DNA from 4 places in the Hymenobacter sp. B1770 genome. Region 3 is predicted to be linked to each of the others. Evidence: riboswitches for the same ligand, from Rfam matches in the RefSeq annotation. Region 3 holds a riboswitch; each other region holds the start of a gene.
What was found. A riboswitch is a leader RNA that binds a small molecule or an ion and turns the genes downstream of it on or off. The one in region 3 is predicted to bind S-adenosylmethionine.
Positions count from the first base shown of each region.

Region 1: it holds a riboswitch for S-adenosylmethionine, as region 3 does, so the genes downstream of both, ACP7AJ_RS04905 (SusC/RagA family TonB-linked outer membrane protein) here and metH (methionine synthase) in region 3, are expected to answer to the same signal.
Region 2: it holds a riboswitch for S-adenosylmethionine, as region 3 does, so the genes downstream of both, ACP7AJ_RS08665 (phosphoadenylyl-sulfate reductase) here and metH (methionine synthase) in region 3, are expected to answer to the same signal.
Region 4: it holds a riboswitch for S-adenosylmethionine, as region 3 does, so the genes downstream of both, ACP7AJ_RS10120 (ATP-grasp domain-containing protein) here and metH (methionine synthase) in region 3, are expected to answer to the same signal.

Region 1 is NZ_JAFCUF010000002.1:210,667-215,983, forward strand. Features, by position in the region: gene ACP7AJ_RS04885 (tRNA-(ms[2]io[6]A)-hydroxylase) at 1-157, shown strand, start outside; gene fahA (fumarylacetoacetase) at 250-1,536, opposite strand; gene ACP7AJ_RS04895 (SET domain-containing protein) at 1,606-2,088, shown strand; gene ACP7AJ_RS04900 (hypothetical protein) at 2,149-2,277, shown strand; SAM riboswitch class I at 2,560-2,656, shown strand; gene ACP7AJ_RS04905 (SusC/RagA family TonB-linked outer membrane protein) at 3,153-5,317, shown strand, end outside.
Region 2 is NZ_JAFCUF010000003.1:422,258-427,574, forward strand. Features, by position in the region: gene ACP7AJ_RS08655 (sulfate adenylyltransferase subunit 1) at 1-654, opposite strand, end outside; gene cysD (sulfate adenylyltransferase subunit CysD) at 704-1,615, opposite strand; gene ACP7AJ_RS08665 (phosphoadenylyl-sulfate reductase) at 1,680-2,438, opposite strand; SAM riboswitch class I at 2,726-2,817, opposite strand; gene ACP7AJ_RS08670 (TolC family protein) at 3,247-4,692, opposite strand; gene ACP7AJ_RS08675 (efflux RND transporter permease subunit) at 4,908-5,317, opposite strand, start outside.
Region 3 is NZ_JAFCUF010000005.1:272,273-277,589, forward strand. Features, by position in the region: gene metH (methionine synthase) at 1-1,716, opposite strand, end outside; SAM riboswitch class I at 1,789-1,896, opposite strand; gene ACP7AJ_RS12435 (NADP-dependent oxidoreductase) at 2,115-3,053, shown strand; gene ACP7AJ_RS12440 (molybdopterin molybdotransferase MoeA) at 3,145-4,368, opposite strand; gene moaC (cyclic pyranopterin monophosphate synthase MoaC) at 4,567-5,058, shown strand; gene ACP7AJ_RS12450 (NTP transferase domain-containing protein) at 5,130-5,317, shown strand, end outside.
Region 4 is NZ_JAFCUF010000004.1:205,603-210,919, reverse strand. Features, by position in the region: gene ACP7AJ_RS10125 (TonB-dependent receptor plug domain-containing protein) at 47-2,026, shown strand; SAM riboswitch class I at 2,171-2,263, shown strand; gene ACP7AJ_RS10120 (ATP-grasp domain-containing protein) at 2,741-3,736, shown strand; gene ACP7AJ_RS10115 (LLM class flavin-dependent oxidoreductase) at 3,916-4,935, shown strand; gene ACP7AJ_RS10110 (hypothetical protein) at 4,997-5,317, opposite strand, start outside.

The DNA.
Region 1 (5,317 bases), on a different contig from region 3:
ATTAATGGTCTCGGAAGCAGCGCATTTCGTGAGCTACGTTGATTTAGCCAAGGAATATTGTGACCCAAAACTGGTTGACGAGCGACTGCAGGAGTTGCTGAAAATAGAGGGCGAAATTGTGACGAACCTGCCCGTGCGGGACGACCGAATTCATTAAAAGCAGAGGTGCGCCAAGCAGAACGAGGTTTCGCAAGGGTTGACAATTAATCAACCCTTGCGAAACCTCGTTCTGCTTGGCGCACCCTTGCCCTATTCAGCCGGAAGAATGGCGCCGCGCACTTCCCCAAACCCAATGCGCACGCCATCTTTCTCAGCGTAGCCGCGCATGGTTACGGTGTCGCCATCAAGCAGAAATTTGCGCTCTGAGCCGTCGGCCAGGGGCACGGGACGGGTGCCACGCCACGCCAGCTCCAGCATCGAGCCCAGCGAGTCGGGCGTCGTGCCGCTGATGGTGCCGGACGCGTAGAGGTCGCCAGCTTCGAGGTTACAGCCGTTGGAAGCGTGGTGGGTGAGCTGCTGGGCCATGCTCCAGTACATTAGGCTGAAATTGGAACGGCTGATGGTGGTTTCGGGGCCGCCCGCCGGCGCAAGGCCTACTTCGAGGTTGATGTCGAAGTTGTGCTCACCGCCGTGGTTTAGGTAGGGCAGGGGCGTGGGCTCCTGCACAGGGCCCGCCATGCGGAAGGGCTCCAGGGCATCGAGCGTGACCACCCACGGGGCCAGACTGCTGCCAAAGTTCTTGCCCAGGAACGGGCCCAGGGGCACGTATTCCCAGCTTTGCAGGTCGCGGGCACTCCAGTCGTTGAACAGGCAGAGGCCAAAAATGTGGTCTTCAGCTGCGTCAATTGGCACTGTGCTGCCCAGGGCGGTGCCGGTGCCCACCACGAAGGCCATTTCCAGCTCAAAGTCGAGCTGGCGGCTAGGGCCAAATGTGGGGGTCGTTTCGTCGGGAGCCTTGCGCTGGCCGTTGGGGCGACGGATGGGGGTGCCTGATACCACTATGCTGCTGGTGCGGCCGTGGTAGCCAATGGGCAGGTGGCGCCAGTTGGGCAGCAGGGCATTGGCGGGGTCGCGGAACATGGTGCCCACGTTGGTGGCGTGTTCGATGCTGCTGTAAAAGTCGGTGTAGTTGTTGGGCTTCACGGGCCGGAGCATGCGCACTTCGGTTTGGCGCAATAGGCAGCTGCGCATGGCTTCTTCGTTGTCGCGCAGCTCGGGGGCATCGTGGCGCAGCAGCTCACTCACACGCTGGCGCACAGCGCGCCACGCGGGGCGACCCAGCCGCAAGAAGGCGTTGAGGGAACGCCGGCGAAACACCTTGGGCTGGGCTTCCCCCAACTCGGTCAGGTCCTCAAAAAAGCCGTACTGGCTGGCAGCATAAAGGTCGAGCACATAGCCGCCGATGGCCACTGCCAGGTGCGGCCCCCGCTCGTCGGTTTCGAACACCCCAAAGGGGAGGTTTTGGATAGGAAAGTCGTTGCCGGGCGGAATGTCAATCCAAGAGCGAAGTGCAGGCGAGTTCGGGGAGGTAGCCATGGGGGTGGGGTGGGGTGTGCTGGCAAAAGTAGGGCAGTAGGCCGCTAGTGCGCTGTTCTGCTTTGTTTGGTGCCCGTTTTTTCTAACATTGCCACCTCCTTTATCGGCCAAATTCACATGATTCATCCTGACACCGAATTGCGCTTCATCAGCCCCGAAATCGGCTTAGGCGTGGTCGCCACCAAGCTTATTCCCAAGGGCACTATCGCTTGGATATTCGACTCTTTGGACCAAATTATTTCGCCGCCATGCTTTGAAAGGATGGACCCACTCCAAAGAGTATTTCTGGATAAGTATTGTTACCGCGACCACCACGGGAACTATGCGCTCTGCGGCGACCATGCCCGTTTTGTCAATTACAGCTTTCGCTCGAGCTGCATGAGCACCGCCTACGACTGCGAGTTGGCCGTGCGCGACAGTTTTCTTGGTGAGGAATTGACCGACGACTACGGGTACCTCAATCCCAGCGAGCCGTTCTACTGCGTGCCCGAGCCGGGCTGTGCCCGCACCCAGGTATTGCCCGACGATTTGCTGAATTACCATGCTGAATGAAACGCGCAGCTGCTGGATGCCTTTCAGCATTTCACCGGGGTAGCGCAGCCGCTGCTGCGCTTGCTGGCCCCCGAGTACCGAGCTCGCGTGCAGGCCGTAGCTGCCGGCACCGCCCCGATGGACTCCATTCTGCAGTGCTACTACGATGCCCGCCAGGAGCTAAAGTTGAGCGGCCAGGTGCTTGGCTAATACCAAAGCAAAGGGAAATCGTGAGAAACACTGGGTGGCAGTGCTTAAACACAATAAAAAAATAATTGCAAAATTCCGGGTTTAGGGAAGACTTTAATGTCCTTAATCCCAGGCAAACAATATCGTTTGAAATGCCCTTTTTATTCATGTTTAGCGGGTATTTGAATACTGGTTTAACGACTAGATTATTCTAGGATTTGAATAAAATTCGGGCCTGTAATGAGCAATTCTAAAAAAAGCTCCTTTACATTTGTCCCACAATTCCTTCCAACCAAAGGGTTGTTTTTATACAGAGGCGTGGAGAGACAGGCTCGACGAAACGCCGGCAACCAACGGGGCATCCGCCCCGAAACGGTGCCAAGTCCTGACCATATAAAAACAAAAGCCATGGACTTATTACGTCCCCTCCGCATTTCACCAACCACCTCACTTGCTGCAAAGCAGTGTTGTTGTGCGTCGAGCGCAGCCGCGTGTATGCGGCGGGCCGGTCGGGGATGTTGGGCTTAGTAAGCTTTTAGATTCCTCACCGGCCGTAGTGACTACCGCAGCAAAGTAGCAGCGGGGTCGCGCACGTTTGTTCTGGCCGTTTGCGGCTGCGGGCCAACGTGTTAGTGTCTGCCAGGTGGCAGGCGCAGGTCAATTCTTTCTTTTTCCGGGTAATTCTGCGGCTTTGGGCCGAGCGCCGCTGTGCACCAATGGCAGCCCGGCCCAGCAGCGGAATGCTGCTAAGGCTGCCTTCTGTCTCCTGCTCGGGAGAGAAGGCGCTGGAAGCCAGCGACCCTTTCTATTCCCCTTAATCCTCTCGGGTCTCTTCCGCGTCGCCACTACGTGACGGCTGGCAGCGCGGGACCCACCACCCCCAACTTATAAATCTGATGAAACCAAATACGCTTCGGCGGGTGCTGATTACCCTGCTCTGGGGAGGGGCCACCGCCACCAGCTACGCACAGTCGGAAGGCGGGCCGCAAGTGAGCGGCATTGTTACTGACGCCTCCAGCCATACGCCTTTGCCCGGTGTTACGGTGATGGCCAAGGGCAGCAGTGCCGGCACTACCACCGACGCGAATGGCCAATTTGCGCTGCACGTTTCGGCAGGCTCTGCACTCATTTTCAGCTACGTAGGCTATGCCAAAAAGGAAGTGCAAGCTGGCAGCACGCCACTCGCCATTGACCTTGCCCCAGACTTGCAGCAGCTCGCCGAAGTAGTAGTGACGGGCTACAGCGAGCAAAACCGCAAAACGCTCACCAGCGCCATTAGCTCCGTGAAGGGCGATGCGCTCAAGGACATTCCCGCCGCCAGCCCCGACCAGCTGTTGCAGGGCAAGGCGCCTGGCGTGCAGGTATCGGCCAATTCGGGAGTACCGGGCGGCGGCATTTTCATCCGCATACGGGGCAGCAACTCTGTGAATGCCAGCAACGACCCACTCTATGTGGTCGATGGCGTGTTCATCAACAACACCAATCTCATTGCTACGGGGTTGGGCAACCAGGTATCCGCCAACCCATTGGCCGACCTGAACCCGCAGGACATCGAGAGCATTGAGATTCTTAAGGATGCCAACGCCACCGCCATCTACGGCTCGCGGGGCGCCAATGGGGTTGTGCTCATCACCACCAAGCGTGGCAAAGCCGGCGACAAAACCAGCATCACCTTCAACACCTACCACGCGCTGTCGAAGGCGGCGAAGCAGTACAGCCTGGTGACCGGGCCAGAGCTGGCAGCGTTGGAAAATGAGCGGTTTTTGAACGACGGCGGCAACCCTTCGCAGCTGCCTTTCCGCGCCAAGGCGGCTGGCGGCCGGGGCCTACCAGAAGAACAGCAGACTTACGACCGACTCAGCGACGTTTTCCGCACGGCCCAAACGCACAGCTACGAGCTGTCGGCAGCCGGGGGCTCAGCCAAAACCCAGTTTTACATAGGGGCGGGGTACTTCTCCCAGGAATCCATCGCCCGGCCCAGCGCCTTCAACCGGTTTAGCTTGCGCGTAAACCTGGATAACTCGGTGACGGACAAGTTGCGCATCGGCACCAGCACCGCGCTGGCCCGCACCCACCGCAACGTGAGCAGCAATGATAACAACCCCGTGGGCGTCATCAACTCGGCTCTGTTTCCGCGCACCAATCTGCCGATTTACAACCCCGATGGCAGCTATGCCAAATACGGTTCGTTCGACAACCACCTAGCCCTCATCAACAACCTGAACAATGACGCTGTGGGCTCGCGCGTCATCTCCAATGTGTACGGGCAGTATGCGCTGCTCAAGAACCTGACCCTGCGCAGCAGTTGGAGCATCGACTTCAACGACATGTACGAGAACAACTTCAACAACACCCTGATACTGGCTGGTCAGCCCCGGGGCACGGCGTCCTCGTTTCTGTCACGCGACATCACCTTGCTCAACGAGCAGACGCTGAATTACAACGTCAACTTTGGTGAAAACCACTCGCTGCAAGCCCTGGTGGGCAATACGCTGCAGCAAAACACCTTCCAGCGGACCAGCCTGGCGGGGCAGCAGTTTCCCGGCAATGACTTGACCACCATTGCTTCGGCCGCTACCCAAACGGGTTCTTCGGCGCGCTCACAGGCTGGGCTTGTTTCGTTTTTCGGCAAAGCCACTTATTCCTTTAAGGAGCGCTACACCGCCGATGTAAGCGTGCGTGCCGATGCCTCATCCCGCTTCGGGCGCGACAACCGCTGGGGCTATTTTCCGGCTGTGGGCCTGGGCTGGCGCCTGGGCGAAGAAAGCTTCATTCAAGATTTGAATATTTTCCAGGAGCTGAAGCTGCGCGGCAGCTTAGGCCGTACGGGCAACCAGGCCGGCATCAGTGACTTCGCATCCTTGGGCCTGGTGCAGGGTGGAGCCAACTACCTCGACCTGCCGGGCACGGCCCCGCTGCAGCTTGCCAACCCCAACCTGAGCTGGGAATCGACCCAGCAGTGGAACGTGGGCCTCGACGCGGCGGTGCTGCAAAACCACTTGCTGCTGGAGCTTAATTATTACGACAAGTACACCTCAGGCCTGCTGCTGAACGTGCCGGT
Region 2 (5,317 bases), on a different contig from region 3:
GCGTGGCTCGTTGGGGTTGGCATCGGCCGGCACGGGCACGCTTTCGAGGTATTCAAGCAGGCTGGGGCCGGCGTACCAGGGCAGGTGCCGCGAGCGCCGCACCACGTTGTCGCCGTTAAGGGCGCTCAGCGGAATAGCTGCCACATGCGCCAGTTTCAATTGGGCGGCCACTGCTTGGTAGTCCCTCACAATGTTGTTGAAAATAACTTCGTCGTAGCCCACCAAATCCATTTTGTTCACAGCCAGCACAAAGTGCTGAATGCCCAGCAGCGAGGCAATGAGCGTGTGGCGGCGAGTCTGTTCGATGACGCCCTGCCGGGCATCGACCAACACAATGGCCAAGTCGGCGTTGGAGGCGCCTGTAACCATGTTGCGGGTATACTGCACGTGGCCGGGCGCATCGGTGATAATGAACTTGCGGCGCGGCGTGGTGAAGTATTTGTGCGCCACATCAATGGTGATGCCTTGTTCGCGCTCGGCTTTTAGGCCGTCGGTTAGCAAAGCCAAGTCGACCTCGCCGCTGGCGTGGCGGCGCTTTTCCAGCGTGGCTAGCACGTCCAGCGACACGGAGTCGCTGTCGTAGAGCAGGCGCCCGATGAGCGTGCTCTTGCCGTCGTCGACGCTGCCGCAGGTGATAAATCTTAGTAAGTCCATTTTATATAAAGTTGTGCGGGCCGGGGGTGAGGTTCCGCCGAAAGGGTTTCTAGAAATAGCCGTTGCGCTTGCGGTCTTCCATGCCAGTTTCGGAGAGGTTGTCGTCGAGCCGCGTGGCGCCGCGCTCGCTCACCTTGGCCAGCAGCAGGTCCTGAATAATGTCGTCGATGGAAGCGGCCTCGCTTTCCACGGCGGCCGTGCAGGTGGAATCACCCACGGTGCGGAAGCGCACGCGGCGGCTCACAATTTCGTCGGTGTCGTCGAGGTTAAGGTGTTCGCTCAGGCCCAGGAGCTGGCCGCTGGGCAGCACCACGCAGCGGCGTTCGTGGGCGAAGTAGATGTCGGGCAGGGCAATGTTCTCGCGCTGGATGTAATTCCACACGTCCAACTCGGTCCAGTTGGAAATGGGGAACACGCGCACGTTTTCGCCCTTCTGGATGCGGCCGTTGTAAATGTTCCACAGCTCGGGGCGCTGGCGGCGCGGGTCCCACTGCCCAAACTCGTCGCGCACCGAGAAAATCCGCTCCTTGGCACGGGCCTTCTCCTCGTCGCGCCGGGCCCCGCCAATGCAGGCGTCAAACTCAAACTCCTCAATCACGTCGAGCAGCGTGTAGGTCTGGAGCGGGTTGCGGCTGGGGTATTTGCCGCCCGGCTCGTGCAGGCCCCGTTCCCGGATGGTATCCTCCACTTTGCGCACGATGAGCTGCTCACCAAGCTTGCCAGCGAGCGAGTCGCGGAAATCAATGATTTCCTGAAAGTTGTGCCCCGTGTCGATGTGCACGAGCGGAAAAGGAAACTTGCCGGGGCGGAAGGCCTTTTCGGCTAAGCGCGTGAGGGCAATGGAGTCTTTGCCGCCCGAAAAAAGCAGCGCGGGGCGCTCAAACTGGCCAGCTACTTCGCGCAGAATGTGGATGGCTTCGGCTTCGAGGCGGTCCAGGTAATCAAGGTTTAGGGTAGTCATAAGGGCGTAAAGAAGGAGGGCCCCGGCGGAGCCATTCGCGGATAAATGAGACTAGTGGGACAGCTTACTCTGGCATTCGCTCCACCACCGGGTCGAGGCCCTGGTGTGGGGCGGTGGCGTGCAGGCCGCACTCCTTGGCGGCCTGGTCTTCCCACCACCAGCGTCCGGCCCGGAAATCCTCGCCCGGCTGAATGGCGCGGGTGCAGGGCGCGCAGCCAATGCTCACAAACCCCTGCCGGTGCAGTGGGCTAACCGGAATGCCGTGCTCCTGGGCAAAAGCCTGGGCCTGCTCCCAGGTCCAGTCGAACAAGGGGTGCACTTTGATGAGCTGGTGGGCAGCATCCCACTCGGCCGCGTGCATCTGCTGGCGGTTGGCCGATTGCTCGGCCCGAATGCCCGTCACCCACAGCTTTTGGCCGGCCAGAGCGCGCTGCAGCGGTTCCATCTTGCGGATGTAGCAGCACTCCTTGCGGTTCTCGATGCTTTCGTAGAAGCTATTGGGGCCCTTTTGGCTTACCAGCGCTTCCAGCTCGGCGGTCTGAGGCGCAAACACCTCAATGGGCCGGCCATACCGCAGCAGGGTTTTGTTCCAAGTGGAGTAGGTTTCCTGGAAATTGCGGCCCGTGTCGAGCGTGAACACCCGAATGGGCAGCTCGTGGGTGAAAATGAAGTGAGTAAGAATTTGGTCTTCGAGGCCAAATGAGGTCGAGAAGGAGGCTTTGCCGGGGAAGTGGTCGGCAATCATCGCCAGGGCTTCCGGCACCGATTGGCCCACCAAGTAGCGGCTCAGGTCATCGACCAGCCCTGCCAGGGGATTTTCCATAAAAATGAAGGGAGCGGTGCCGCACACGCAGACACCAGGTGGCTAAAAAGCAGGCTCGCAGCAGCTTTCGCAGGGCATGCCCATGCTCTTAGAAGAGTGGCTTATGCAGCCGCCGACATTAAGGGATTACCTCAGAGGTAACAACCGTTAAAAAGGGTGCTTCAACAACCAGCCGTTGCCCCGGCCATGCGCATAGCCCGGCAGCACATGCAACAACACATTGACTGTTGGGCAGGAGCGGAAGTGGTCAGCAGGCGGAGGTGGTTGGAATGGCGCACGGCAACTTGTTTTTATATGGTCAGGAGTTGGCACCGTTCTGCGTTAGCAGGGGGTTGCCGGCGTTTCGTCGAGCCTGTCTCTCCACGCCTCTGTATAAAAACAATCCTTCAAACTAGAGGAATTGATGTGCCAAATATAGAAGAAAAATTTAATTAACCAAAAATATCCGTCCGACACGCCCCCCCTTGCGATGGGCACAACGTGAGAAAGCCCCAGTACCCGGAGCGGCCCGCAGTGGCGCAATAGCCTTAGAAAGCGCACTCGTACAGCGCTGGTCAGGTGCTGCTAACGGCGCCATACCTCCAATGTTATCATTTTGTGAAGAGGTCTTTGATGTACCCGATTGCGTTGCCCATGGGCTCAGCGGCACTTGGCGATTGGGGCACAGCAGCGCGGGTGGCACCAAGATTCATCGGCAAAGCGAGGGTTAAAAAAGCGGACCGGCGCCCCATGCAAAGTAGCTCGGTGGGTGCTCATGGCAGAAGGCCGGTGTACCCACCGAGCCTACCAGTCCCATTAGGCCGACCTCTTACTCCCCTGCTGCTCCGGGGCTGGCGTCCCAGCCGCCGCCTAAGGCACGGTAGAGGTCGATAAGCAGCAGGAACTGCTGGCGGCGCGTGTCGGTGAGGATGAGCTCGGCATCGAGCACGCTGCGCTGGGCCGTCACCACTTCGAGGTAGTTGGCGTAGTTGGCCCGGTAGAGGTCGTTTGATACATCCACGGCGCGCGTGAGGGCGGCCACTTCCTGCTGGCGCAGGTCAGCCACGCGGCGGTAGTTTTCAATGCCGCTCAGGTTGGTGCTCACTTCCTCAAAGCCGGTTTGCACAGCCTTTTGGTAGTTCCAGTAAGCGGCCTGCTGCTGCGCGGCCGAGCGGCGGTAGTCCGCCCGAAACAGGCTGCGATTGAGTAGTGGGGCCGAAAGGCCGCCGAGCAGGCCGTAAGCCAGCGAGCCGGGCGTTTGGAAGAGCAGCGCGGGTGTGTACGCATTTAGCCCCAGGTACGGGCCCAGCGTGAGCGAAGGCAGGAAGGCGGCGCGGGCGGCGGCTACATCGGCGCGGGAGGCTATCAGGTTCAGTTCGGCCTGCTGCACATCGGGGCGGCGCAGGAGCATGGCGGCGGGCAGGCCGGCCGCTACTTGCACCGGTATCTGCTGCATGGTCAAGGGCAGGCCGCGCCGGATGGGCTGTGGGTAGCGCCCCAACAGGCGGTTAAGAGTGTTTTCGGTGGCGGCGATGCGCTGGCGAGCTTCGATTTCGAGGCTGCGGGTGCGCAGCAGCTGGGCCGCGAACTGCTGCACGGCCAGTTCGGTGGCCCGACCACCCAGCTTCTGGAGCTTCACAATTTCGACGGCGCGTTCCTGCAGGGCGCGGTTTTTACCCAGTACGGCCAGTTGGTTGTCGAAGGTGAGCAGCTCGTAGTAGAGGCTGGCCACCTGGGCGATGAGGGCGGTTTGCACCAGGCGCCGGCCTTGCTCACTGGCCAGCACGCGCGCGAAGGCCGCTTGGCGGCGGCTACGCAGTTTGCCCCACAGGTCGATTTCCCAACTGCTTTGCAAGCCCATGGAGAAGTTGGGCACCCCGTTGGGCAGGTCCCGGCCGTCGTTGGTACTGGTCTGGCCCTGGGCCGCATAGGCAGCAAACCGGTCGAAGCCGGCGGTTGCCCCGACTCTTGCACTTGGCAACAGCGCGCCCTGAGCCGCCAGCAGGCTGGCGCGGGCTATTTCCACGCGCTGCACGGCCACCAGTAGGTCGGGGTTGGCGTGCAGGGCCGTATCGATGAGGGTTACCAGGGCCGAATCGCCGAAGAACTGGTGCCAAGGTAGCTGCGCCAAGGTGAGGGTATCAGCAGTTGCCGGGGTGGCGGTGCTGAAGGTGGTAGGGATGGCCGTTGAGCGGGGCGTGACGACACGCGGGGCTACGGACTGGCAGCCGGTGAACAGTATAATTGCGAATAGAACACCAAGAGGGAACCTCACCCCCCGGCCCCTGCCGGGCACGGCCCCTCTCCAAAAAAGAGGGGGAGCCTGACGCCTTGAAGGCGCAGCATCGATAAAAAGATTATTCAAGGACATAGTTATCTTTCTAAATACCTTAGTAGCTCATGGTTTGAACCACATTTTCATCGTCAGGCTCCCCCTCTTTTTTGGAGAGGGGCCGTGCCCGGCGGGGGCCGGGGGGGTGAGGTTCTCCGTCAAGCCGTAGTCGCCACCTTCTCCTCCACAACTGGCGCATCCTCCAGCTCCGTCAGCGGCTCTTTTGGATTCTTTTTATCACTTGAAAACAGCACGTACAGCCCCGGAATCAGCACCACGCCGAATATTGTGCCGATGAGCATGCCGCCTGCCGCCGCCGTGCCGATGGACCGATTGCCCACGGCCCCAGCGCCGTTGGCCACGCACAGCGGAATCAGGCCCGCGATAAAGGCGAAAGAAGTCATTAGAATGGGCCGCAGGCGCGAGCGCGCCCCTTCTACAGCCGCATCGAGCACGGAAGCGCCCTCGTTGCGGCGCTGCACGGCAAACTCGATGATGAGAATGGCGTTTTTGCCCAGCAAACCAATGAGCATAATCAGGGCCACCTGGGCGTAGATGTTGTTTTCGA
Region 3 (5,317 bases):
GCGGAAGGAGAACGAAATGTTCGACACGCCGCCGCTGGTGAGCGCGCCGGGCAGATTCTGCTTAATCCAGCGCACCGACTCAATAAAGTCGATGGCGTAGTTGCGGTGCTCCTCCATGCCGGTACCGACGATGAGGATGTTGGGGTCAAAAATGATGTCCGTGGCCGGAAAGTCGATGCTCATCAGCAGGTCATAGCTGCGCTGGCAGATTTCCTTGCGGCGCTCGAGCGTGTCGGCCTGGCCGTCCTCGTCGAAGGCCATCACCACCATGGCCGCGCCGTACTGGCGCACCGTGCGGGCCCGCTGCAAAAACACCTCCGGCCCTTCTTTCAGCGAGATGGAATTGACAATGCTTTTGCCCTGCACGCACTTCAGGCCCGCTTCCAGCACGCTCCATTTTGAGGAGTCTATCATCAGCGGCACCCGCGAAATATCGGGCTCCGAGGCAATGAGGTGCAGGAAAGTGGTCATGGCCTGCTCAGAGTCGAGCATGCCTTCGTCCATGTTGATGTCGAGTACCTGGGCGCCTTCCTCCACTTGCACGCGGGCCACGGCCAGTGCTTCCTCGTAGGCACCGGTGCGGATGAGCCGGGCGAAGGCACGGGAGCCGGTCACGTTGCAGCGCTCGCCCACGTTTACAAACAAGCTTTCGGGCTTGATGGCAAAGGGCTCCAAGCCGCTCAGGTGCGTGGCCCGCGGAATTTCGGTTGGCAGTGGGCGCGGCTGGTACCGCTCGGCCAGCTTGCTGAGCTCGGCAATGTGCTGGGGCGTGGTACCACAACAGCCGCCTACCACCGTCACAATGCCGTCCTTCAAATAATCTTCGACCAACGCCGCAAATTCCTGCGCCGACTCATCGTAGCCGCCAAACGCATTGGGCAAACCGGCATTAGGGTAAGCCGAAATGTGCACGTCGGAAATGCGGCTGAGCTCTTCCACGTACTGTTTGAGCTGGTTGGCGCCGAGGGCGCAGTTCAGGCCCACGCTCAGCAGTGGCAGGTGGCTGATGGAGTTCCAGAAGGCTTCCACCGTCTGGCCCGACAGCGTGCGGCCCGAGGCATCGGTGATGGTGCCGGAAATCATGAGCGGCACCTGGCGGCCGCCTTCGTCGAAAAACTTCTGCACGGCATAAAGTGCCGCCTTGGCGTTCAGCGTGTCGAAGATGGTTTCGATGAGCAGCGTGTCCACGCCGCCGTCCACAAGGCCACGCACTTGCTCCAGGTAGGCGGTGGCCAATTCGTCGAAGGTCACGGCGCGGAAACCGGGGCGGTTCACGTCGGGCGAGAGCGATGCGGTGCGGTTGGTGGGGCCCACGGCGCCGGCCACAAAGCGCGGCTTATCGGGGGTAGAGTACTCGTCAGCCGCTTCACGCGCCAAGCGCGCCGACTCGTAGTTCAACTCATATACCACGTGCTCCAGCCCGTAGTCTGCCTGCGCGATGGTGGTACCCGAGAAGGTATTGGTTTCCACCATGTCGGCCCCGGCGGCGAAGTACTCGGCGTGGATGCCCTTAATGATGTCCGGCCGCGTGAGGCTGAGCAGGTCGTTGTTGCCCCGCAGCGGCTTGGGGTGGTCAGCGAACCGGGTACCGCGAAAGTCTTCCTCGGTCAGCGGGTGGCGCTGTATCATGGTGCCCATGGCGCCGTCGAGAATCAGCAGGCGCTGGCGGAGCAGGTCGGGAAGAGGAGAAGGAGCGGCAAGGATGGCAGTGGGCATTTCTTTCGGATTGAGTAACGGGCAAGTAGCGCGTATCCAGAAAGAAACCCGAACAGTGCTGTTCGGTTCCGGCTGTCATCTTCTTTCACCCAAAAGGAGGTGAAACGGGAGTTGGCACCTACTCTAGGTAGGTTGCCAAGACGTCATCGGGCCCGGTCCCTCGGTCTTTCTGGATAGCAGCGTAGGACGAAGATACAGCCGCTTCCGCGAATTCGCATGGTGCACCTTCGCAACCTAAGGGCCCGATAGCAGTTTAGTACAAGCTTGCCTATACAAGGGTTTGTCCCTGAATAAAGTATTCAGCAGTCATGCAACGCGTATAGAACGTAGCGCAGCATGACGTTCTTTTTTGGTTTTTTGTAAACAAGGTTGAAGCAATACCAACCATGGTAAAACAAATGAAAGCTGCCTTCTATACAGAGTTTGGCGGAGTGGATAAAATCCAGATAAATAACCTCGACGTTCCCGAGGTAAGAGAGGGAGAAGTACTGGTACGGGTAAAAGCAGCCGGTGTCAACCCTGTCGACTCGGCAATTCGGGCCGGGTATCTGCAGCAAATACTTCCCTATGAATTCCCCCTGGTTCCGGGTTGGGACGTAGCCGGCGTGGTAGAAGAGAGGGGCCACAGCGCCCGCCGCTTTGCCGTGGGCGATGAAGTATATGCCTACGCCCGCCGCCCCACAGTACAGCACGGCACCTTTGCCGAATACCTGGTGCTGCCCGAAAGCTACCTGGCGCGGCGCCCCAGCAGCCTGAGCTGGGAGCAGGCGGCTGGTATTCCGCTGGCCGGTCTCACGGCCTACCAGTCGTTGTTTGATGCTGGCCAGCTGCAAGCCGGCCAAACCGTGCTCATCCTAGGCGCCTCAGGTGGGGTGGGTAGCTTCGCCATTCAACTGGCCAAGCACCAGGGCGCAACGGTGGTAGCGGTAGCCAGCGAGAAGAATTTCGCCTACATGAAAGAGCTGGGTGCTGATTTCACTGTCGATTACAAGCAAGGTGCCGTGGGCGAGGCTGTGAAAGCGTTGGTGCCCGCTGGCGTAGACCTGATTTATGATTGCATCAGCGGCGAAACGCTCACGCAGAGTTTATCGGCGCTGAAGCCGGGCGGTGCCCTGGTTTCCATTCTGCACAACGGCCAGGGACTGGACGCCGGCATCCGGTTTCACTACGTTTTTGTCGAGCCCAACGCCGTGCAGCTGGATGCGTTGCGCGAACTAGCCGATGCCGACAAGCTGAGAGTGAACGTGAGCCAGACATACTCGCTGGACCAGACGGCTGAGGCATTCACTCAGATTGACACGCACCACACCACGGGCAAAATCGTTATTGTGCCGTAGCAGCCAGCTGTTTATTGGTGCCAAAAAACGTGTCGCTGCTCCATTTACATAGCGCCTGCAAATCGGCAGTGATTCTGCCCATTTGCAGGCGCTACAGCGACCAAGTCGGCCAAACGCTGCCTGCCGGAAACTCCACTGGCTCCGGTGGCAGCTCCAAAAAGGCGGTAGCGCCCACGAGCCCTGCCAAATCTCCAGAGCCACCTACTCGTAAGGGAGTGGCCAGGCGCCGCCCTTCCGCATCCACTGTAAGCCGCACGGGCACAAAATGAGCCAGCTGGGGCTTAAAAACAATGTCAACGGTGAGCACCGCCGGCGCGGGGGCATCAATCGCCGCGCCGGTTTTTGCGGCAGCGGTGGGCTGCATGCAGGCGCACAGCCAGGGCCGCACGTACCGGCAGGCCGTCAGAAAGGTCGAAACCGGGTTGCCGGGCAGGCCAAACACCACCGGCCCCGCCGCCCGCGCCCCAAACCACATGGGCTTGCCAGGGCGCTGGTTTACTTCGTGGAAGATTTCGACCACTTCCAGCTCGCGCAGCAGGCCAGGCAGGTGGTCGGCGCGGCCCTTGCTCACGGCGCCGCTCAGCACCACCGCATCAAAGCCGGCGCCCAGAATATTGGCCAGGACCTGGCGCAAGGAGGCCAGCTCATCGGTGAGGTGAAACAGGGCCACCTCGGCGCCGGCTTGAGCAAACAAGGCCTGGAGCGCATAGGCGTTGGAACGTCGAATCTGGTGCGGCAAGGGCGTTTCGCTGATGCCCACCAGTTCATCGCCGGTGCTTACGACGGCCACTCGGGCGGCGCGGGTTACGCTTATTTCGGCCGCGCCGATGGTGGCGGCCACGGCCAGCTCGGCGGGGCCCAGGCGGGTGCCGGGCGCGAGTAACACATCGCCCAAGCGCCGGTCGGCGGCTTGGCGGTGAATGTTGACGCCGGGGGCATTGGGCGGTGGAATTTGAATGGTGGCGCGGTTATTTTCCAGCTGAATATCCTCGTAGCGAATCACCACGTCGGTGCCGGGCGGCAGCACCGCGCCGGTCATCACTTCCACAGCCGCCTGAGCATTGAGCAGAGGCTGGGGCGGTGCGCCGGCGTATTGGGTGTGCTCGATGGCGAATTCCGTCTGGCCGCCCGCCCAGGCGGCGTGCACCACAGCGATGCCATCCATGGCCACCCGACTAAAGGGCGGAAAATCGCGGTCAGCTGTGAGGCTTTCAGCTAGGACGCGTCCGGCTGCTTGGGGCAAGGGCACCGTTTCTGGGGGGAGCGGGCAGGCGGTGGCGAGCACGCGGGCAAAGGCTTCGGTAACGGTGAGCATAAGGCGCAAAAAAAAGTAGAGACGCATATTTGCGTCTTCGCTGAACGATGTGACAGGCAAAAGCACAGCTGCTGCTGATGCTCTTTTTTGTCAAACAATCTGTGGCAGGAGTTAGCTATCAATACCCTTGTGACCGCAGTTGCTGTTATACGAGCTATTCGTTCAACGATTAGGCACAAATATGCGTCTCTACACTCTATGCTAACCAAGAATTTTACCCACGTCAACGCCGCCAATCAGCCCACCATGGTCGATGTGGGGGCCAAACCACCCACTCGCCGCGTGGCTCGCGCCCGCTGCCGCGTTGTGCTCGGCGCCGACTTGATGGCCCGCGTGCAGGCCGGCGAAATGCCTTCGCACAAAGGCCCGGTTATTCATACGGCCATCCTGGCGGGCATTATGGGCGCCAAGCGTACCTCGGAGCTCATTCCGCTGTGCCACCCGCTGGGGCTCGATGATTGCAAAGTCACCATCGAGCCCGACGGCCCCGACGCCCTGCGCGTGGAGTGCACGGCCATAGTCACAGGCCGCACTGGCGTGGAGATGGAAGCCCTAACCGGCGCCACCGTGGCCGCCCTCACCATCTACGACATGTGCAAGGCCTTTTCGCACGACATTACCATCGATAGCGTGCAGCTTGTGGAAAAAACCGGTGGCAAGCAGGACTTTCATCGTGCCGAAAATTTGTAAATTCCGCCATGGACAGTCATAGAATCTCGAGCGTAAAACGTACCAAACACGCTGCACTTGCTCGGCCCGATATGGGAGAGTTTGGCCGGCATGAATTAGCCATTCTGGGCGCCCCCTGCGGTGATATTCAGGCCTTGGTGGCCCAGCTACTGCCGCACTTATCACCCGCTCTGCGCGTGGCTTACGTGGATGCCGACCACGCCAGTGGCGATGCCGCAACTGCTGACGCGGCGCCCGAAACCACGGGCCGCCCTACTCC
Region 4 (5,317 bases), on a different contig from region 3:
GAACACTCATTCCCGCCCGTAAGTTTGTGGCCTCATCTATCCCACCATGATGCTTTGTTTACGCCTGACTGTACCGATTGCCGCCCTTTCATTTTCGCTTAATGTTCTGGCCCAGACTCCGGCCGACAGCAGCCGCAGCCTGCACGAGGTAACCGTGTATGGCACCCGCCTCGACCAAGTAGCTGGCCAGACCGGCCGCTACGTAACGGTGGTGCCCGGCCGCACCCTGAGCCAGTACCCAGTGGCCTCGCTCGATGATTTGCTGCGTTTGCTACCGGCCATCGAAATGCAAAGCCGGGGCAGCTTCGGCACCCAGGCCGACATTACCCTGCGCGGCTCCACCTTCAACCAAGTGCTGATTCTATTGGATGGCATGCGGTTGAATGACCCACTCACAGGCCACTTCGCGGGCTACCTGCCCATCACGCCGGCCGAGATTGAGCAGATTGAAGTGGTGCGCGGCCCCGGTGCGGCCCTCTACGGACCCGATGCTGTGGGCGGCTTCGTCAATATTGTCACCAAAACCTTTGCTGCCACCCACCGGCCCGATAGCATGGAATTGGGCGGCACATTTATGGCCGGCGAGTACGGTTTAAAATCCACCAACGCTGGCTTTTACGGCCAGGACAATGGCCTGCGCCTGGCGGGCGGCATCCTCAACAACTCAGCCAGCGGCCAACCGCTGAACCTGCCCGGCGGCCTGCGCAACGATTTTAAGCTGAATACTTATTCCCTTTCGGCCGCTTACGAGGTCAGCAGCAAGCTCAGCGCCGCCGCCCGCGCCAGCTTTGACCGGCGCGACTACAACGCCCAGAACTTCTACACGACCAACGCCGGCGACCGCGCCCGCGAAACCACCGCCCGCGACTGGTACCAGGGGCAGCTGCGCTACGACTGGAACTCCCGCGCCCGCACCGAACTGCAATTGGTGGGCACCACCAGCACCGATTACTACGTGTACACGCCCACCTCAGCCGCCAGCGACCACCTCATGCGCTACCTCAACGTGCAGGGCCAGCACCAGCTGCGCTTCTCGGAGAAAGTGCAGCTGACTTTGGGCGGCCAAGCCGACCGCCGCCGCGTGCGCAGCAACGACCGCGGCAACCACGCCGTGTGGCACCAGGGCGTTTTTGCCGTGGCCGGCCTAAGCCCCACTGCCACCCTGAACCTGACCGCCGCCCTGCGCCTCGACCATGACCAAGCGTACGGTACCGAGGTGCTGCCCCAACTTACCGCCAGCCAGCAGCTGGGCGAGAAGCTGACGGCCCGCGCCGCAGTGGGCCGGGCCATCAGGGCCGCCAACTTCACCGAGCAATACAACTCGGCCATCCGGCCCGGCACGGTACCCGGCGGCTTCAACGTGGGCAACCCCGCCCTAGATGCCGAGCGCACCTGGAGCTACGAGGGCGGCCTGGATTATGTAATCGGACCGGTGCTCACCCTGCGCGCCACGTACTTTAACCGCTACGGCCGCAACCTGATTGACTACGTGGCTACCCCCGGCAGCGTAGTGCAGGCCAGCACCGGATTCACCAATCTGAACCTAGCTGCCACCTACCGCTTCGCCCAAAACTTGTTTGCCGTAACAACGCAGGGCCTGGAATTGGAAGCCAGCACCCGGGCCCAGCTAAGCACTGGCCTACGTCTGGACGGCAGTGTAGGCTACACCTATACCCACCTCGACGTGGACGGGGACATCGTATCGCAGTACCTGAGCAACGTAGCCAAGCAGCTCGTAAGCGGCAATGTGAGCCTGGTGCACCGCCGCTTCATGGCCAGTGTGGGTGGCGTATACAAGCAGCGCGCCGCCCAGCAAACAATTCCCAGCCTCACCGTGAACGATGCAGTGCTCACGCCTAGCTACGGAGTTATCAATAGCCGCCTCGAGGTGGCCCTACTACCCGGGCGACTATGGGTGTTAGGTCAGGCTCAGAACCTGTTCAACGCAAAATACTCGGACCTGCTGGGCGCCCAGATGCCCGGCCGCTGGCTGATGGGCGGCGTGCGCGTAGCACTTAGCAAATAGAGCAGAAGCCCCAGAGCAGCTGGTGTTTGCTGGCATTGGCGTAGGCCAAAACCTGAGCTATAAACAAAGTGAAGCCCCCGGTTTGGAACAAATCGGGGGCTTCGCTGTATCTTTGCAGTATCAATTCTTTCTCCCAAAGGATTGTTTTTATACAGAGGCGCTGAGAGACAGGCTCGATGAAGCGTCGGCAACCATCCGCAACCGCGGGCAAGGTGCCAATTCCTGACCATATAAAAACAAGTTGCCGTGGACGCTGCCAACAACCTCCCCAATCCCATTGCCGATTTTACTGCCTCCCCCGCTGTCATGCGTTGGGCTGGCGTGGGCTGTTGTTGCTGTTGTTGTCTGGCTTAGCCTGTCCCGAATGGTTTTTCGCGGGTAGGTAGGCAGTAGCCGAGGCTTGGCGCCTCTGCATGCCAGCGTTTTTGCGGCTGCCTGTAGGCTTCCGCATCCCCACTTTCCGGGTTGCTGCTGGCTGTCGCTTTTCGGCGCGCAGCGGGCATTGTGCTTAAAGGCACTGCTTTGGCAACAACCATCTCATGTGAAAACGTAAGCCAAGCAGCCATTTCGCTAAAATCTGGGAAGGACCAACGCTGCCGACTGCCTGCTCATTAGGCCACCCCCAGTTTTCTGTATTCGTGGCCGCAGTGCAGAGCCCACTGGCCGGCCTTCTCACACCACCGTCTTATTTATTTACAACCCAAGTTTCTGATTATGTCGCTGACTCAAAAGCCCATTGGTATCTATTTCGAGCACCCCGAATGGTTTAAGCCCCTGTTTGCGGAGCTGGAACGCCGCGGGCTGCCCTATGAGAAGATTGACGCCGCCCACCACTTATTCAACCCCGCGGAAAAGGAAAGCCGCTACAGCTTAGTGGTGAACCGCATGAGCTCTTCGGCTTACCTGCGCGGCAACGGGCAGGGCATTTTTCACACCGCCGGCTTCGCCACTCACCTCGAGCGCATCGGCACGCGTATCATCAACGGCTCGGCGGCTACGGCCATCGAAACCAACAAGGCCCGCCAGCTTTCCCTGTTTGAGTCGCTGGGGCTGAAATACCCGAAGTCGTTTGTGATTAACCATGCTTCCCGGGCAGTGGACGCGGCCAAGGAGTTGCGCTTTCCTATTGTGGTGAAGGTGAACATCGGCGGCAGCGGTGCGGGCATCATTCGCTTCGATACGCCCGAGGGCCTACAGGCCGCTGTGGACGCCAACCAGATTGACCTCGGCATTGACCAGACCGCGCTGGTACAGGAATACGTGACGCCCCGCGGCGGCAACATTCACCGCGTCGAAATGCTGGACGGCAAGTTTCTCTACGCCATGAAGGTGTTCACCACCGGCGAGAGCTTCAACCTGTGCCCCGCCGAAATCTGCCAGATTCCCGAGGAGCAGTCGGCCGAATTTTGCCTGACCGAAGCGCCTAAAAAAGGCATTCAGGTGGAGGCCTTCACGCCTCCGGCCGAAGTGATTGCCGCCGTGGAAGGCATCGTGGCTGCCGCCAAAATCGACGTCGGTGGCATCGAATACCTCATCGATGACCGCACCGGCGACGTGCTGTTTTACGACATTAACGCCCTGTCAAACTTCGTGGCCGATGCCGTGAACGTGGTTGGTTTCGACCCCTACGCCCGCTTCGTCGATTACCTGGAAACGCAGCTTCCAAAAGGCGCTGAGGCAGCGGTACCAACGGAATTAGCCACTGCTTAGCTTATTATCAAACGAGGCCATTTGTCATCCTGAGCGGAGCGAAGGACCTTATCACCGAAGAACAACTCACAGTAATCAAACTGTTGCGAGCGTGATAAGGTCCTTCTCTCCGCTCAGGATGACAGACTAAATTAAGGCGTCTCGCTTAAACCGACCGTGGTACTTTAAAACATCAAACTATGAAATTCGGATATTGGATGCCCATTTTTGGGGGCTGGCTTCGCAACATTGAAGACGAGCAGATGCCCACCGACTGGAGCTACGTCAAGCAACTGGCGCAGCGCAGTGAAGCCCTCGGCTACGACCTCACGCTCATTGCCGAACTGTACCTGAACGATATCAAGGGCACTGAGGCGCCTTCGCTGGAAGCGTGGAGCACCGCTGCCGCCCTGGCCGCCGTCACGGAGCAGCTGGAAATAATGGTGGCCGTGCGGCCCACCTTCCACAACCCCGCGCTATTGGCCAAGCAGGCCGCCAACATCGACCTGATTGCCCCCGGCCGCTTGTCGCTGAACGTGGTATCGTCGTGGTGGCGCGACGAAGCCACCAAGTACGGCTTGCACTTTGAGCAGCACGACGACCGGTACGCCCGCACCCGCGAGTGGCTCGACGTGGTGACCAACGTGTGGAAGCAGGACCATTTCAGCTACGACGGCAAATACTACCAGGTAGCCGACAACATCCTGCAGCCCAAGCCCGCCAAGGCGCCGTTTCTGTATGCAGGCGGTGAGTCGGAAGCGGCCAAAGACCTCATCTCGACCCAGTGTGACGGCTACGTGATGCACGGCGACTCGCCAGAGCAAATCGGGGCGCGCATTGCCGACATGCGCCGCCGCCGCGAGCAAAAAGGCTTGCCCCCCATGAAGTTTGGCGTAGCCGGCTACACGATAGTGCGCAACAGCGAGCAGGACGTGAAAAAAGAGCTTGACCGCATCACCAATGTGAAAGCCTCGGCTGCCGGCTACGACAACTACCAGCAGTGGTTGGCCGGCACCCAGCTCGAACAGCAGGTGTCGCTGCAAGACTACTCAGTATCGAACCGTGGCTTGCGCACCGGCCTCACCGGCACACCCGCCCAAATCCAGGACCGCATCGGAGCTTTTGAAAATGTTGGCGTTGATTTTTTCCTGTTGCAGGCCAGCCCGCAGTTGGAAGAGATGGAGCGCTTTTCAGAGGCTGTGATTCAGGTGCTGGCGTAGCGTAGACGCCATCCCTACGGGGCCGTGCCCGGTAAGGATGGCGTCACTCGGGCGCTGCCGACTACCGGAACGCGTCTTTTACTTTCTCAACGGATTGGTCGAGCAGGTCGCCGCCAATGGTGACGTGGTCGGTGTCGGTGGTGTCGCTTGTGGGCAGCTGGAACTGCAGCACCTCGGCATAAGGCGCGGGACGGTTCATAACGTAGGCCGCGGTCTGTTCAGAGTACTTTTCGCGAGCCTGCTCGGCAGTCATGCGACCTGTTACAATCTCATGCATCATGTTTAAAGCCAATATATTGGCCGCTTCCATGTCGCATCGAGCCGATACTTCGCCCTTGGTGCGCTCCACAATGACGCTGCCATCGAAGCGGGCCAGCTCGGA